3 regions of the Streptomyces sp. NPDC030838 genome follow, and region 1 is predicted to be linked to each of the others. Evidence: riboswitches for the same ligand, from Rfam matches in the RefSeq annotation. Region 1 holds a riboswitch; each other region holds the start of a gene.
What was found. Region 1 has a riboswitch for cobalamin ahead of ACZ42A_RS05695 (energy-coupling factor ABC transporter permease). Riboswitches for the same ligand answer to the same signal wherever they lie in the genome.

Region 1 (4,724 bases):
CATGGGCGTGGTGAAGGCGAACAGCAGCACCCCGAGCGAGGCGGCCGAGGTACGCAGCAGCAGCTCCCCGGCCCGCACCGGGCCGCCGGGGGCGAGTGCGAGGAATCCCCCGGGTCCGCCCACCTGGACCAGCAGCGTGGCCGCGCCGGTCACGCAGAACCCGAGCGGCACCCGGTACGCCCGCCACAGCCGGCGCCCGGGCACACCCGCCGGGCCGAGCAGCACGACCAGCGCGGCGGACAGCACCAGGGCCGCGCCCGGCCAGGGCGGCAGGGAGATCGCGAGCACCGTCAGGCCGAGTCCGAGCACGGCCTTGTCCACCGGGTGACGGCGGCGCCAGCGGCTGCCGTGCGCCGCCGCGTCGATCGGCAGCACGCGCGCTCAGACCCCGGACTCGCGCTCGGCGCCCGCGGCGGCGTCCTGCGGCGCCAGGGTCTCCCGCCGGGCCAGGGCGCGCTGTTCGCCCTGCCGCCGGCCGCGCCGCAGACCGAAGTAGTAGGCCAGGACACCCGCGCCGATCGCCGCCTGGACGGCGAACAGCGCCGACTCGATCTCCCCGGACGGCGGCTCGTACAGCGGCGAGAACCACGGCTCGTAGTCCGGGTCGATCTCGGTGATCGCCGTCTCCGCCTGGGCGTCGGCGCCCGTGAACGGCTCCTTCTCGTCGTCGCCGAGGCCGAGTGCCAGCGGCAGTACGGCGAGCGCGACCACGACGAGCAGCAGCAGAACGTTGATCTTCGTGTTCCGGCTCATCACGCCACCGCCTCGGTCCCGGCCGGCTTCGTCTCGGCCCGCTTGCCGGCCACCAGCACGCCCAGCCGGGTCAGTTCGCCCTTGCTCGACTGCACCAGCAGCCGCATGACCAGTACCGTCAGCAGGCCCTCGCTCACCGCGAGCGGGATCTGGGTGATGGCGAAGATGGAGCCGAACTTGCCGAGCGCGCCCAGGAATCCGCTGCCCGGGTCGGGGAAGGCGAGCGCCAGCTGGACGCTGGTGACGCAGTAGGTGGACAGGTCGGCGACGAACGCGCCGAAGAACACCGCGACCATGAGCGGCACCTCGTACCGCCGCAGCAGCTTGTACACGGCGTATCCGGCCCACGGCCCGACGATCGCCATCGAGAAGACGTTGGCGCCGAGCGTGGTCAGCCCGCCGTGGGCGAGCAGCAGCGCCTGGAAGAGCAGCGTGATGGTGCCGAGCACCGCCATGGCGGGCGGCCGGAACAGGATCGCGCCCAGACCGGTGCCGGTGGGGTGCGAGCAGCTGCCGGTGACCGAGGGCAGTTTGAGCGCGGACAGGACGAAGGTGAAGGCTCCGGAGGCGCCGAGCAGCAGCGTGCTCTCGGGATGCTCACGGACCTCACGGGTCAGGGATCGGACGCCGTGGACGACGAAGGGCGCGGACGCGACGCCCCAGGCGACCGCGTGCGCCGGAGGCAGAAAACCCTCGGCAATGTGCATGGCTCGAACAGACCCTCTCCAGCACCTCGTGGATGGTTGACGCGCCTTGGCCGGTCTCCTGGCTGACGGGTACCACCGCCCGAACTCCGCCTTCCCGGGTCCCGAAGGACCCAGTGGCTGCCCGTGAGGGCCGGAGCCGGACTTCCCGATCACAGTGGCGAGGGCCGCACCGGCATCACACCGGATTTCCCGTTCACCAAGGCGTGGTGACAGTAATGCCCGGCTCGGGGTGGTGACAAGCGCACCCAGGGGGCGCCCGGCGGCACCGCCCGGTCACCGGCGCACGCCCCTCGTGGGACCCGACGGCCAATCGCCCCGAAGGGACTGGGGCGTCCACCCGTCACCGCGGCGGCGCCACCGACCGCCGGACCACGAACTGCGTGCTCAACACCACATGGTCGTCCCCCGGAAGCCGCTCCTCCCGGTCCAGGGCCAACCGGACCGCGGTACGGCCCAGCTCCTCGTACGGCACCCGCACGGTGGTCAGCGCCGGGGTCAGATCGGCGGCGAAGGGCACGTCGTCGAAGCCCACCACCGACACGTCCCCCGGCACGTCCAGACCGGCCTCGCGCAGCGCGGCCAGCGCGCCCAGCGCCACCATGTCGGTGCCGGCGAGGACGGCGGTGAAGTCCCGCCCGGCGCGCAACGCGTCCCGGGTGCGCAGATATCCGGACGTGCGGGTGTACGTGCCGGGGACGTCGGACTCCTCCTCGTACGGCACACCGTGCGCGCGCAGCGCGTCCCGGAAACCGGCCGCCCGCTGCCGGGCCGTGCTGTGCCCGCGCTCCCCGCCGAGGAAGAGGATCCGCCGGTGCCCGGCGGCCAGCAGATGCGAGGCGGCCTGGAAGGCCCCGCCCCGGTTGTCGTACTCCACGACCGTGGCCGGCACCCCGGCGGGCAGCGGCGGGCGTCCGACCAGCACCAGCCGGGACCCGGCGGCGTCCAGCGCGGTGGCGTACCCGGCCATCCGCCGGTGGTAGGCGTCGTCCGTCACGGCACCGCCGACCAGCACGACCGCCGCCGCGTGCTGCTCGCGCATCAGCTGCACGAGATCGTCCTCGCGGGACACGTCACCGTGCGTCGCGCACACCAGGCTGAGCCGGCCGCGCGCGGTCGCCTCCTGCTCCACGCCCGCCGCGACATGGGCGAGCGAGGGACCGGTGATGTCCTGGATGACCAGCGCGATCGGCCCGGCGACGCCGCCGGACAGCGCCTTGGCGTGCACGTTCACCACGTAGCGCAGGGACTCCACCGCGGCCATCACCCGGGCGCGCGTCGCCTCGGACACCGGATAGTTCCCGGCCAGCGTGCGGGAAACGGTTGCCACCGACACGCCCGCCTCGCGCGCGACGTCGCGGATCGTGCTGGGGCCGCCCCCGCGGGACCCGGCCCGTTTCCGCCCGCCCCGCGGGCCTGCCGGGCTGGTCCGCCGGGTGTCCTGTCCGTTCTCCGTCACGGCTCGACGGTACTGCACGGGGTTGTCGCGAGTGCCAGGCGTAGGCCACGGCTTTGCGGGAAACGGTTACTCCGCCAGCCGCCAGCCGCCAGCCGCCAGCCGCCAGCCGCCAGTCACCTACCGAGGGACCGTCCGTGCCCCGTGCCCGTCTCTTCCACACGACCCTCGGCCCGGCCGACGCCCCGCCGGTGCTCCTGGTACACGGCTGGGGCGGCGACGGCCGCGAGTGGTCGGCGCACGCCGAGGCGCTGGCCGGCCGGGACCTGCGGGTGGTCGTTCCCGACCTGCGCGGCCACGGGCGCTCCGAGGTGCCGGAGCACGGGAACACCCCGGCGGAGATGGCCGAGGACCTGGCCGCGCTGCTCCGCCGCCTCGGAACCGGGCCCGTGGTCGCGGTCGGGCACTCGATGGGCGGGCAGGTGGTCAACCTGCTCGCCGTACGCCACCCCGACGCCGTACGGTCCGTCGTCGCGCTGGACCCGGCGCACGGGGCGCACGGTGCCGAGGTGGAGGCGATCCCGGCCCGGCTCGCCGCGTACCGGGAACGCGGAGCGCGCGCCGCCGCCGAGTTCGTCGCCGGGGCCTTCTCGGCCACCGCCCCGCCCGGCCTGCGCACGGCCCACCTGCGCACCATGCTCGGCACGCCCGACCACGTCGTCGCACGGCATGTACACCGACCCCGGCGCGGTCGGCGTACGCCCGCACAGCGAGGCGTGTCTACGGCGCCGGCCTCAGCCCGCGCTCACCGTGTGGACGTCGGCCGAGGCCGCCGCGTGGGAGCGCGGCACCCTGCGGGTGCCCGGCTCACGGGTCGAACACTGGCCGGACAGCGGCCACTATCTGCACGAGGAGCACCCGGTGCGCACCGTCCGGCTCGTCGAGGAGTGGTGTCAGTCCCGCGGATAGTACGGCTTCGGCAGCCGCATGCCCCGCTCGGCCATCAACGCCCGTACCCGGTCAGGGTAGTTGGTGATGACGCCGTCCACGCCCAGGTCCATCAGCGCGGCCACCGTCGCCGGGTCGTCGCAGGTCCAGGGGATCACCTTCAGCCCGCGCGCATGGGCCTCGGAGATCATCGTGCGGTCGGGATAGAAGCGGAAGCCCGGGTCGCCGATCTTCCCGTTCTGCGGGAAGCCGTAGTTGGGGGAGAGGGCCCGGACGCCGGGGACGGTGGCGGCGGCCTTCACGAAGTCGCCGCCGTAGTCGTCGGCGTCGATCCCGCCCAGCCACGGGGAGGCGCCGGGCTTGCCGATCTGGAGGAAGTCGTGGTTGGTGAGGGCGACCAGCGGCCAGTCGGGGGCGAGCCGGTGCATCGCCTTCAGCGCGCCCCAGTCGAAGGACTGGATCGTGACCTGCTCCTCGATGCCCGAGGCGTGGATCTCCTCGTACACCCGCCGCACGAACAGCTCACGCGGCGCGGTCTGCTCGGGCGCGCCCGCCTCGACCTTCGTCTCGACGTTGAGGGTGACCTGCCGGGCCTTGTACCGCTTGACGAGGTCCAGCACGTCCCGCAGCTCCACCATCCGGGCGCCCGCGATCCGCTCCTGCTCGGGGTGGCCGGGCAGCTGCTGATAGCCGCAGTCCATCGTCCTGATCTGGGACAGCGTCAGGTCCTTGATGTACTTGCCGACGTACGGATACTGCGGATCGTCCGGCGTCACCGGTGCCGTGTCCCGGCACTTCTGGGCGCTGACCCGCCGGTCGTGGGTGACGATGACCTTGCGGTCCCTGGTGACCTGGGTGTCCAGCTCCAGCGTCGAGACCCCGAGGCGCAGCGCCTTGGCGAACCCCTCCAGGGTGCTCTCGGT
Region 2 (4,724 bases), on a different contig from region 1:
CCGGTAGGGCGCGCCGGAGGCACGGGCCGCCAGCAGATCGGTGTCGGCGGTCGACAACAACAACACAGTGCCAGTGCTCATGCGGGCGCTCCCGGGGGAATGAAAGGCAGTCCTTGCGGCGCACCGGACTCGATGAGCCGCCACAGCGCGTCCGTGTCCGCGTGCTGTTCGATCAGGTCGCCGAGCCGGTCGAGCTGTTCCTCGCGCAGCGCGGCGAAGGAGATGTCGGCGGCCGGCACGAAGCGGCGCCCAGCGGCGGCGGCCACCTCGCGCAGGAAGGCGCGCCGGAAGCCGTCCGACTCCAGCGAGCCGTGCCAGTGGGTGCCCCAGGTCTGGCCGACCCGGCAGCCGTCCAGGAAGGGCTCCCCGCCAAGGACGTCGGCGACGCCGTGGTGGATCTCGTAGCCCTCGACGCGCTCGCCGAGGGCTTCCCCCTCCGGCCGGGTCAGGGTCTTCTCGCGGGCGAACCGCACCCGCACGGGCAGGATCCCGAGCCCGTCGACGTGCCCCCGGCGGCTCTCGACGTCGTCCTCGATGTGCTCGCCGAGCACCTGGAAGCCGCCGCAGATGCCGAGGACGGGCCTTTCCTGCGCGGCCCTTCGGACGATGGCGTCCGCCAGCCCGCGCTCCCGCAGCCACTCCAGCGCCCGCACGGTTCCGCGCGTGCCCGGAATGACCACGAGGTCGGCGTCGGCCAGTTCCTCGGGCCGGTCCACGAACCGCACCACGACGCCCGGTTCGGCGGCGAGCGCGTCCACGTCCGTGAAGTTGGACATGAGGGGGACGGCACAGACGGCGACCCGCAGCACGTCCTCGCCGACGGGCGGGGCGACGTTCGACTCCCGCACGGTCCCGCGCAGGGAGACCCGCAGGCCGTCCTCCTCGTCGATGCCGAGCCCGTGCCGGAACGGCAGCACGCCGTACGTCCGCCGCCCCGTGAGCCCGTTCAGCATGTCGAGGCCGGGCGCCAGCAGGGAGACGTCACCGCGGAACTTGTTGACCAGGAAGCCGGCGACCAGCTCCTGGTCCTCCGGCGACAGCAGGGCGACCGTCCCGAAGAAGGACGCGAAGACGCCGCCGCGGTCGATGTCGCCGACGACGAGCACGGGCAGCCCGGCATTGCGCGCGATGCCCATGTTGACGATGTCGGTCCGCCGCAGATTGATCTCGGCGGGCGAACCGGCCCCCTCACAGATCACCGCGTCATACGTGCCCCGCAGTTCGGCGAGACAGTCCAGCACGGTGCCGAGCAGCTTCTGCTGCCGCCCGCCGTGATACCCGCGCGCGCTCAGCTCGCCCACCGGCTTGCCGAGCAGCACGACCTGGCTGCTCTGCTCGCCGCCCGGCTTGAGCAGCACGGGGTTCATCAGCGCGGTCGGCTCGACCCGGCAGGCCTGCGCCTGCATGGCCTGCGCCCGCCCGATCTCGGCACCCTCGCGCGTGACAAAGGAGTTGAGGGACATGTTCTGCGCCTTGAACGGCGCGACTTTGACGCCCTGTCGCACCAGCCACCGGCAGATCCCGGCGGTGACGACGCTCTTGCCGGCGTCGGAGGTGGTACCGGCGACGAGCAGACCACCGTTCATCGCTTACGCCCCTTCCTGATGAGGCGTGCGCCCGCGCACACGCCGAGCGCGAGCCAGCTCACGCGCCGGGAGAGCCGTACGGCCCGTCGGATGTCGTTGACGTGGACGGCGCGCCCCGCCTGGTTCAGCACGGGCCGGTGCTCCACGCGCCCCCCGTACGACAGCGTCCCGCCCAGCCGCACCCCGAGCGCCCCCGCGAACGAGGCCTCCACGGGCCCGGCGTTGGGGCTCGGATGCCTGGCGGCGTCGGCCCGCCAGGCATGCACGGCCCCGCGCGGATCGTCACCGGCGAGCGCGGCGAGTACGGCGGTCAGCCGCGCCCCCGGCCACCCGGCGAGGTCGTCGAGCCGGGCGGACGCCCACCCGTAACGCCGATACCGGGGCGACTTGTGCCCGACCATGGCGTCGAGGGTGTTGACGGCCCGGAACCCGAGCAGGCCGGGCACGCCCCCCACGGCCCCCCACACGAGCGCGCCCACGACGGCGTCGGAGGTGTTCTCGGCGACGGACTCGACGACGGCCCGGGCGATCCCGTCGGCGTCCAGCGCCTGCGGATCCCGCCCGCACAGATGGGGCAGCCGCTCCCGGGCGGCCTCGATGTCGCCCGCCTCCAGCGCCCGCCCGATGGCGGTGGCCTCGCGCGCGAGCGAGGTGCCGCCGACGACGGCCCAGGTGGCGGCGCCGGTCAGCGTGACGGAGGCGGCGGGGGAGGACCGTACGACCCGCGAGGCCACGGCCCCCAGGGTGATGGCGCCACCGGCGCACACCACGGCGTGCAGGACGCCCCGCCCCCGGTGGTCGCGGTACAGGACACGTTCGACGGCGGCCGCGGCCTGCCCGAACGCGGCGACCGGATGCCCGCGGCGCGGATCGCCGAGGAGCAGATCACCGAGGAGACCGGCGGCGGCGCCGTACGCGAAGACGCGATCGGCACGCATGGGACTCAGCCGACCGTGGGGACGGGGGGGAGCCTTCTGGAGTTCCTCGATCGGCAGCCGAGCATCGCGTTATGTCCTCACTCAGGGTGTCCGCGCCCTGGTTCGACGAGACCGGCGGTGAGAGTTCCTGGCTCCCGGGGGTTGTCCTTCCCCGGTCACAGTGGCGGGACCGCGCCGGATTCACACCGGGCTTCCTCTCCTGCCGCCGTACATGGCTCCGGCAGTCCACCACGCGGTCGGAACGGCCGTCAACTTGCCGTTGACCTGCGAGGGGGGAGTGTGCAGAACCCCACATGCCCGGCACCGGCCCGCGCTCCTCCCCGTGCGGGTGGCCTTCCGTGAAGCCGGTTGCGGGGGAGGCGGGGGGCGCCTCCAATACGTCGTGCGAAGTGCTACGAGGTGTGGGGAACTCGGCGAAAACGTATGAGCATTGATGAAGCGGGCGTACCGGGGGCGGCGGCGCGTTCCCCGGAGGGCCTCGGCGCGGCGGTGGTACGGGTGTGCGGCGGCGATGGGCGCCGCGTCGGGACCGGGTTCCTGCTGGCGCCCGGGACGGTGGCCACCTGCGCGCATGTCGTCGCGGACGCGCTGCGCACGGACGCTGGTTCGCCGACGCCGCCCACGTCACCGGTGACCGTGGAATTCCCGCTCCTGCCCGGCACGGTCACCTACGAGGCGTCGGTGACGGCCTGGCGGCCGGTGGCGGGGGACGGCAGCGGGGACATCGCCCTGCTGCGGCTGCCGGAAGGCGCACCCGCCGGAGCGGTCCCGCTCGCCGGCACCGGCGACGTCTGGCACCACCGCTTCCGCATCCTCGGCTTCCCCGCCACCGCCGAGCACGGCGCCTGGATCGGCGGACGGCTGCTCGGCGCGGTGGGCCAGGGCTGGATCTCGATGGAGACGGACGGCAGCACCGGCCACCGCATCGGCCCCGGCTGCAGCGGAGCGCCGGTCTGGGACGAGGAGGTGGGCGCGGTCATCGGCATGACCGTCGCCACCGACCGCGGCGCCTCGGCGGTGACGTCGTATCTCATCCCGGCGGCCACGTTGCTGGACCTCCGGCCAGGCCTGCGCCGCTGCCCCTACCGAGGCCTCGACGCCTTCCGCGAGGAGGACGCCGAGTACTTCTTCGGCCGCGAGGAGGAGACTCACCGCCTCCTGGACGCGGTCGAACGGCACCTGGTGGTACCGGTGGTGGGGCCGTCGGGCAGTGGCAAGACGTCGCTGGTCCGGGCGGGGGTGCTGCCGCGCCTGCGGGCCGAGGGGTTCACCGTGTCCGAGATCCGTCCGTTGCCCGGGACGCGGGCGTCGCTGACGGTGGCGAGGGCGGTGGTGGGGGTGCTGGGGGCGGGGGTTGATGCCGGGGCCGCCTCGGCGTCGGCGCCCGAGGCTGATTCCGCCGCCACCTCGGCGTCGTCGCTCGATCCCGGCGCTGATTCCGGCCCCGCCGCCGTGCCCGCGCCCCGGGGGGCCGAACCCGCTCGCCACCCTGCACTGACCACCGTGGAACACGAACGCGTGGCGCTGGCGTTGGCCGACCTGCTGGACTCCGCCGACGGCCCGACCCCCGCCGAACTCGGCCGCCGCCTGCTCGACCACTGCGGCCCGCAGGGCCATGTCTTCTTCCTCAACCAGCTGGAGGAGACGGTCGCGGCCGACCCCGCCACCGCCCGGGCCCTGCTGGCCCTGATGGCCGGCATGGTCTCGGTCCCGGCGGAAGGGCGACGGCTGCGCGTCCTCGCCACCCTGCGCTCCGCCTGCCTGGACGACCTGGCCGACCCCGCCACCGCTCGCGTCCTCAGCGACTGCGCCCAAGTCGTCGCGCCGCTCGGCCGATCGGGCCTGCTGCGTGCCATCGAGGGCCCGGCGGCCCGCGTCCCCGGCCTGACTCTGGAAACCGGCCTCGCCGAACGCATCGTCGACGACGCCGAGGACGAGCCGGGCCACCTCCCCCTGGTGGAGTTCGCCCTCACGGAACTCTGGGCGCACGAGAAGGGCGTACGCCTCACTCACTCCGGCTACGAGGCCCTGGGCGGCGTCGCCGGCGCCCTCTCCGCCCACGCCGAGCAGCGGGTCGGCGAGGTCATCGCGGCGCACGGCGAAGCCCCGGTGCGCCGCCTGTTCACCCAACTCGCCCGCCCCGACGAGGCGGGCGGCTTCACCCGCAAGCCGGTACGCCTCGCACCCCTGCCCCCCGACC
Region 3 (4,724 bases), on a different contig from region 1:
TGCGCATGCCGACCGACGCGATCCGCTCGCGCAGCGCCGCCCAGCGCTCCGGCCAGGTCAGCTCCACGTCGTAGTGGTCGGGGTGCAGCACGCCCCGGGCGGTACGGGTCTTCTCCCAGGCCGGCAGCGGGCCGTTGCGCTCGGCGAGGTCGGCGGAGGCCTCGTACGCGGCGAGCATGATCCGCTCGGAGATGCGGGTGGAGAGCCGCTTCGCCTCCGGAGAGTCGAAGGGCAGCCGCAGCTTGAAGAAGACGTCCTGCAGACCCATCGCGCCGAGGCCGACGGGACGCCACTTGGCGTTGGAGCGGCCCGCCTGCTCGGTCGGGTAGAAGTTGATGTCGACGACGCGGTCGAGGAAGGTGACGGCGGTGCGGACGGTGGCGTCCAGCCGCTCCCAGTCGATGTCGTCGCCGTCCACGAAGGCGCCGAGGTTGACGGACCCCAGGTTGCAGACCGCCGTCTCGCCGTCGTCGGTGACCTCCAGGATCTCCGTGCAGAGGTTGGAGGAGTGGATGACGTGGCCCGGCTCGGCGGTCTGGTTGGCGGTGCGGTTGGCGGCGTCCTTGAACGTCATCCAGCCGTTGCCGGTCTGCGCGAGGGTGCGCATCATCCGGCCGTACAGATCGCGGGCGGGGATGGTCTTCTTGGCGAGGCCGTTCTCCTCGGCCTTGCGGTACGCCGCGTCGAACTCCTCGCCCCACAGGTCGACCAGCTCGGGTACGTCGGACGGGGAGAACAGGGACCACTGCTCGTCGGCGTTCACGCGGCGCATGAACTCGTCCGGCACCCAGTGCGCGAGGTTCAGGTTGTGGGTGCGGCGGGCGTCCTCGCCGGTGTTGTCGCGCAGCTCCAGGAACTCCTCGATGTCGGAGTGCCAGGTCTCCAGGTAGACCGCGGCCGCGCCCTTGCGCCGGCCGCCCTGGTTCACCGCGGCGACCGAGGCGTCGAGGGTCTTCAGGAACGGGACGATGCCGTTGGAGTGGCCGTTGGTGCCGCGGATCAGCGAACCGCGCGAGCGGATGCGGCTGTACGACAGACCGATGCCGCCGGCGTGCTTCGAGAGGCGGGCGACCTGGTGGTAGCGGTCGTAGATGGAGTCCAGCTCGTCCTTGGGGGAGTCCAGGAGGTAGCAGGACGACATCTGGGGGTGCCGGGTACCCGAGTTGAACAGCGTGGGGGAGGAGGGGAGGTAGTCGAGGCGGCTCATGAGCCCGTAGAGCGCCGCGACCTCCTCCAGGGAGCGGATGGTGTCGTCCTCGGCGAGACCGGCGGCGACGCGCAGCAGGAAGTGCTGGGGCGTCTCGACGACCTTGCGGGTGATCGGGTGGCGCAGCAGATAGCGGCTGTGCAGGGTGCGCAGGCCGAAGTAGCCGAAGCGGTCGTCGGCGGTGCGGTCGACGAGGGCGTCGAGACGCTCGGCGTGCAGCCGGACGAACTCGGCGGTGCGGTCGGCGATCAGGCCCTCGCGGTGGCCGACGGCGACGGACTCGGTGAAGGACGTGACGCCCTGCGAGGCGGCCTCGGCGGTGATGCCGATCGCCAGCAGCCGGGCGGCGAGCCTGCTGTAGGCGGGGTCCTCGGAGATGAGGCCGGCGGCCGCCTCCGTGGCCAGCTCGCGCAACTCCGCCTCGTCCGCGTTCGCCGACCGTCCGCGCAGCGCGGCGGCGGCGACCCGGCCGGGGTCGGCGTCGGGGAGGTCGGCGGTCAGCTCGGTCAGGGTCCGCAGCAGCGCGGCGCCGGGACCGTCGTCGTGGGACGGGACCGCTGCTGAGGCCGGATCTGCGGGCGCGATGGTCACGTGGGGCTCTCCCTCGCTCGGCAAGGGGCCTACGAGGGCAGGGGGCAGCTCACGAGCGCACGCGGCGTCGCGTCCACCGGCCCATTCCGCGAGGCCCGGACGTCAGGGCACACCGGCCGGACGGCCGGGTGCGCTGTCGGCAGGTCCTCGGACTGAACAGGCGTGCAGATGCACGCAAGTACACCGTTGCGGGACAGTTCCGGATTCGCACCGGATTCCCCTGCGGCGACAGCGAGCATGAGCATACATCTTGTGCCGGGCTGTCGTGCCACCCCCAGATGTTGTGTCGGGGTGGCTTCAGAGCGTCAACTCGTAGGTGAGCAGAGTGATGTCGTCCAGCTCGGGGATCGGGTTCCAGTCCCGCTCCGGGGTGCGGACGAAGCCCAGGCGCTCGTAGATGCGGTGGGCGGTGCGCATGGTGCGCTGGGACGACAGGACGACGCGGACGCAGCCCGGCGTGGCGCGGGCGCGGTCGACGCAGGCACGCACCAAGGCCTCGCCGGCTCCGCGGCCACGGGCCTCGTGGGCGACCGCCAGCATGCGTATCTCGGCCTCGCCCGGGCCCGCGACGTCGGCCATGGGGCCGCCCGACGGGACGAAGGTCACGCCGCCGAGGACCCGGTCCCCCTCCACGGCGACCAGCACCTTGGCGGCGGCGGCCCGCTTGGCCACGTCCCTCAACTCGGCCAGATAGGCGTCGCTCGTCCCGAAGTCGAGCAGGCCGTCCCGGAGGTAGGCCTGGGCGGTGATCTCGGCGAGGGCGTCGTACTCGGCGGGGGCGACGGGGCGGATGACGATGTCCATGGGGCCGAGTGTGCCGGAGGGGGCCGACAACGGCTCCGGATTTTCCACAGGCGTCGCCCCGGGACCGCGGGGTCCGCTTGCGGGGCCCGGCCGGAGTGATTCCATGGAAGGAGGACTCTCGTGAGGAGATCACACCATGCCGGGGGTCACACCATGACGGGGGGTCGCACCATGACGGGGGCCGGCCCGTGACGAGGGTCGTGCGGAACCCGCCGGGCAAGGAGCGCCCGCCCGACGCGCCGATGACGACACTGGAGCTGAGGCGCGCGGCGAGCCGGGCCCGGCACGGACTGCTGGGGTACTGGCACACCCTGACGATCCGGCTGGAGGCCCGGCGCGGCGGTGCCCGCCCCAGGAAGTGGCGCCGATGGCTCTCCTACACCAACGTGACCAGGGTCGTGTGGCTGCTGGCCGCGCTGCTGGTGGTCGTCTGGTGCGGGGAGGCGGTGTACAACATCGCCACCAGCAGGGAGAGCCCCGTCGACCGCCTGGGCGGTGCGACCAACGGCCTCGAGGATCTCCTCCGCTTCGTCGGCCCCGTTCTCACCGCGTCCGTCGCCGCCGCGCTCTTCCTGTTCTGGTGGTACAGCTGGACCAAGCGCCGCTACCTCGCCCGGGCCCGCTCCTGCCCCCGCCGGCTGGTGCTCACCGCCGGGCCGGACATCGACGAGATCGTGGGCCGCGAGGAGGTCGCCCAGGTCATCGCCGAGCGGCTGCGGCAGCGCGACACCCGGCGGCCCTATCTGCTCGTCGGCGGCGTCGGCGCGGGCAAGACCGCGGTCCTGGTGCGGCTGACCGAACTCCTGGCCCGGCAGCAGGCCGTACCGGTGCCGATCCGGCTGCGCGACGCGGACGGAGCGGCCGCCGCCCTGAACTTCGAGACGCTCGCCAAGCAGCGTTTCGCCGAGGAGGCGCCGCGCGGTCTCCTGGCCCGCACCAAGAACGAGCGGGTCTGGCAGCAACTGCTCGCCGACGACAAGGTGGTCGTCATCGCCGACGGCCTGGAGGAGACGCTGCTCGACGAGTCCCTCCAGCAGAACCGGGACAACATCATCCGCCGGGCCATCGAACGCGCCCACGAGGAGAAGCTGCCCCTCGTCATCGCCTCCCGCCCGCACAGCCCGCTGGAGAGCACGCCCGCCGCGATCGTGGAGCTGGAACCGCTGAGCGAGGAGGAGGCGCTGCGCTTCGTCGCGTCCCGGGTGCCGGACACCGACGAGCGCCGGGTCGACTGGATCGTGGAGACGGCCGAGGTGACCGAGTCGCCGATCTATCTGCAGATCGCCCGCGAGCTGCACCACCACGGCCTGCTGGAACGGGACCGCCCGCGCGGCGACCCGTACCGGCTGGACACCCGCAGCAGGGACCGCGGCACGCTCCGGCTGTGGCTGCTGGAGACCTGGGAGGCCGCCCTGTGCGACGGCCTCCTGCGGGACGACGTGGCGCTCGGTCCACGGGAACGGCGCGAGACCCTGGAGGTGGTCTCCGCCCTGGCGTGCGTCGGGCTGCTCCAGGACAAACTGGAGGTCGGCTTCGGCGAGCTGCTCGACCAGGACGTCCACCCGGGGCCGACCCGGCGGGTCCGGGCCCGCACCGACCATCTGTGGGCCGGCCGGCGCGGCTTCGACCGGTACGGCAGACGCGGCACCGTCTTCTCCGAGTGGCACCGGCAGCGGATCTGGGACACGCTCTGCGACCGGCTCGGCGACGAGACGCGCCGGCGGTTGCGCGAGGGGAACATGGACCAGTGCCATGCCCTGCTCGCCGGGTTCGTCGCGCGCGCGGACAGGCTCGAACTCGTCGAGGGCTCCGAGAAGAAGGTCCGCTTCCCGCACAGCATCATCCAGGCCTACTTCGGCTTTCGCGTGCTGAACCACCTGGGCGAGCGGGGCGCCGGCGACCTGGTCGAGCACGCGCTGCAGCCGCCCGGCCCCAGCCGTGAACTGCTGATCGCCCTCGTCCTGCTGTCCCGTCGGCGGGCAGCGGAACTCGCGGGCGACGGCGGCGGGGTGCGGGCGGAGGTGCGCAAGGGGGTACGTGAGCGGTGGCGGCAGACCCCCGTGCGCGGTCGCCCCCTGGCCCGCCGGCTCAGCGCCGCCGCCGATCGCCGTACCGACGATCC

Region 2: linked by a shared signal. The riboswitch ahead of ACZ42A_RS33950 (cobalamin biosynthesis protein) and the one ahead of ACZ42A_RS05695 (energy-coupling factor ABC transporter permease) in region 1 are both predicted to bind cobalamin.
Region 3: linked by a shared signal. The riboswitch ahead of ACZ42A_RS32940 (ribonucleoside-diphosphate reductase subunit alpha) and the one ahead of ACZ42A_RS05695 (energy-coupling factor ABC transporter permease) in region 1 are both predicted to bind cobalamin.

What each region holds. Positions count from the first base shown of each region.
Region 1 covers NZ_JBVIED010000001.1:1,254,422-1,259,145, reverse strand. The annotation lists gene cbiQ (cobalt ECF transporter T component CbiQ) at 1-375, opposite strand, end outside; gene ACZ42A_RS05700 (energy-coupling factor ABC transporter substrate-binding protein) at 382-753, opposite strand; gene ACZ42A_RS05695 (energy-coupling factor ABC transporter permease) at 753-1,460, opposite strand; cobalamin riboswitch at 1,492-1,676, opposite strand; gene ACZ42A_RS05690 (LacI family DNA-binding transcriptional regulator) at 1,801-2,916, opposite strand; partial or broken gene ACZ42A_RS05685 (alpha/beta fold hydrolase) at 3,051-3,590, shown strand; gene ACZ42A_RS05680 (alpha/beta fold hydrolase) at 3,583-3,822, shown strand; gene ACZ42A_RS05675 (glycerophosphodiester phosphodiesterase family protein) at 3,807-4,724, opposite strand, start outside.
Region 2 covers NZ_JBVIED010000017.1:165,058-169,781, forward strand. The annotation lists gene cobN (cobaltochelatase subunit CobN) at 1-81, opposite strand, end outside; gene ACZ42A_RS33945 (cobyric acid synthase) at 78-1,586, opposite strand; gene ACZ42A_RS33950 (cobalamin biosynthesis protein) at 1,583-2,524, opposite strand; cobalamin riboswitch at 2,627-2,769, opposite strand; gene ACZ42A_RS33955 (nSTAND1 domain-containing NTPase) at 2,948-4,724, shown strand, end outside.
Region 3 covers NZ_JBVIED010000016.1:185,284-190,007, reverse strand. The annotation lists gene ACZ42A_RS32940 (ribonucleoside-diphosphate reductase subunit alpha) at 1-1,798, opposite strand, end outside; cobalamin riboswitch at 1,920-2,043, opposite strand; gene ACZ42A_RS32935 (GNAT family N-acetyltransferase) at 2,096-2,602, opposite strand; gene ACZ42A_RS32930 (NACHT domain-containing protein) at 2,791-4,724, shown strand, end outside.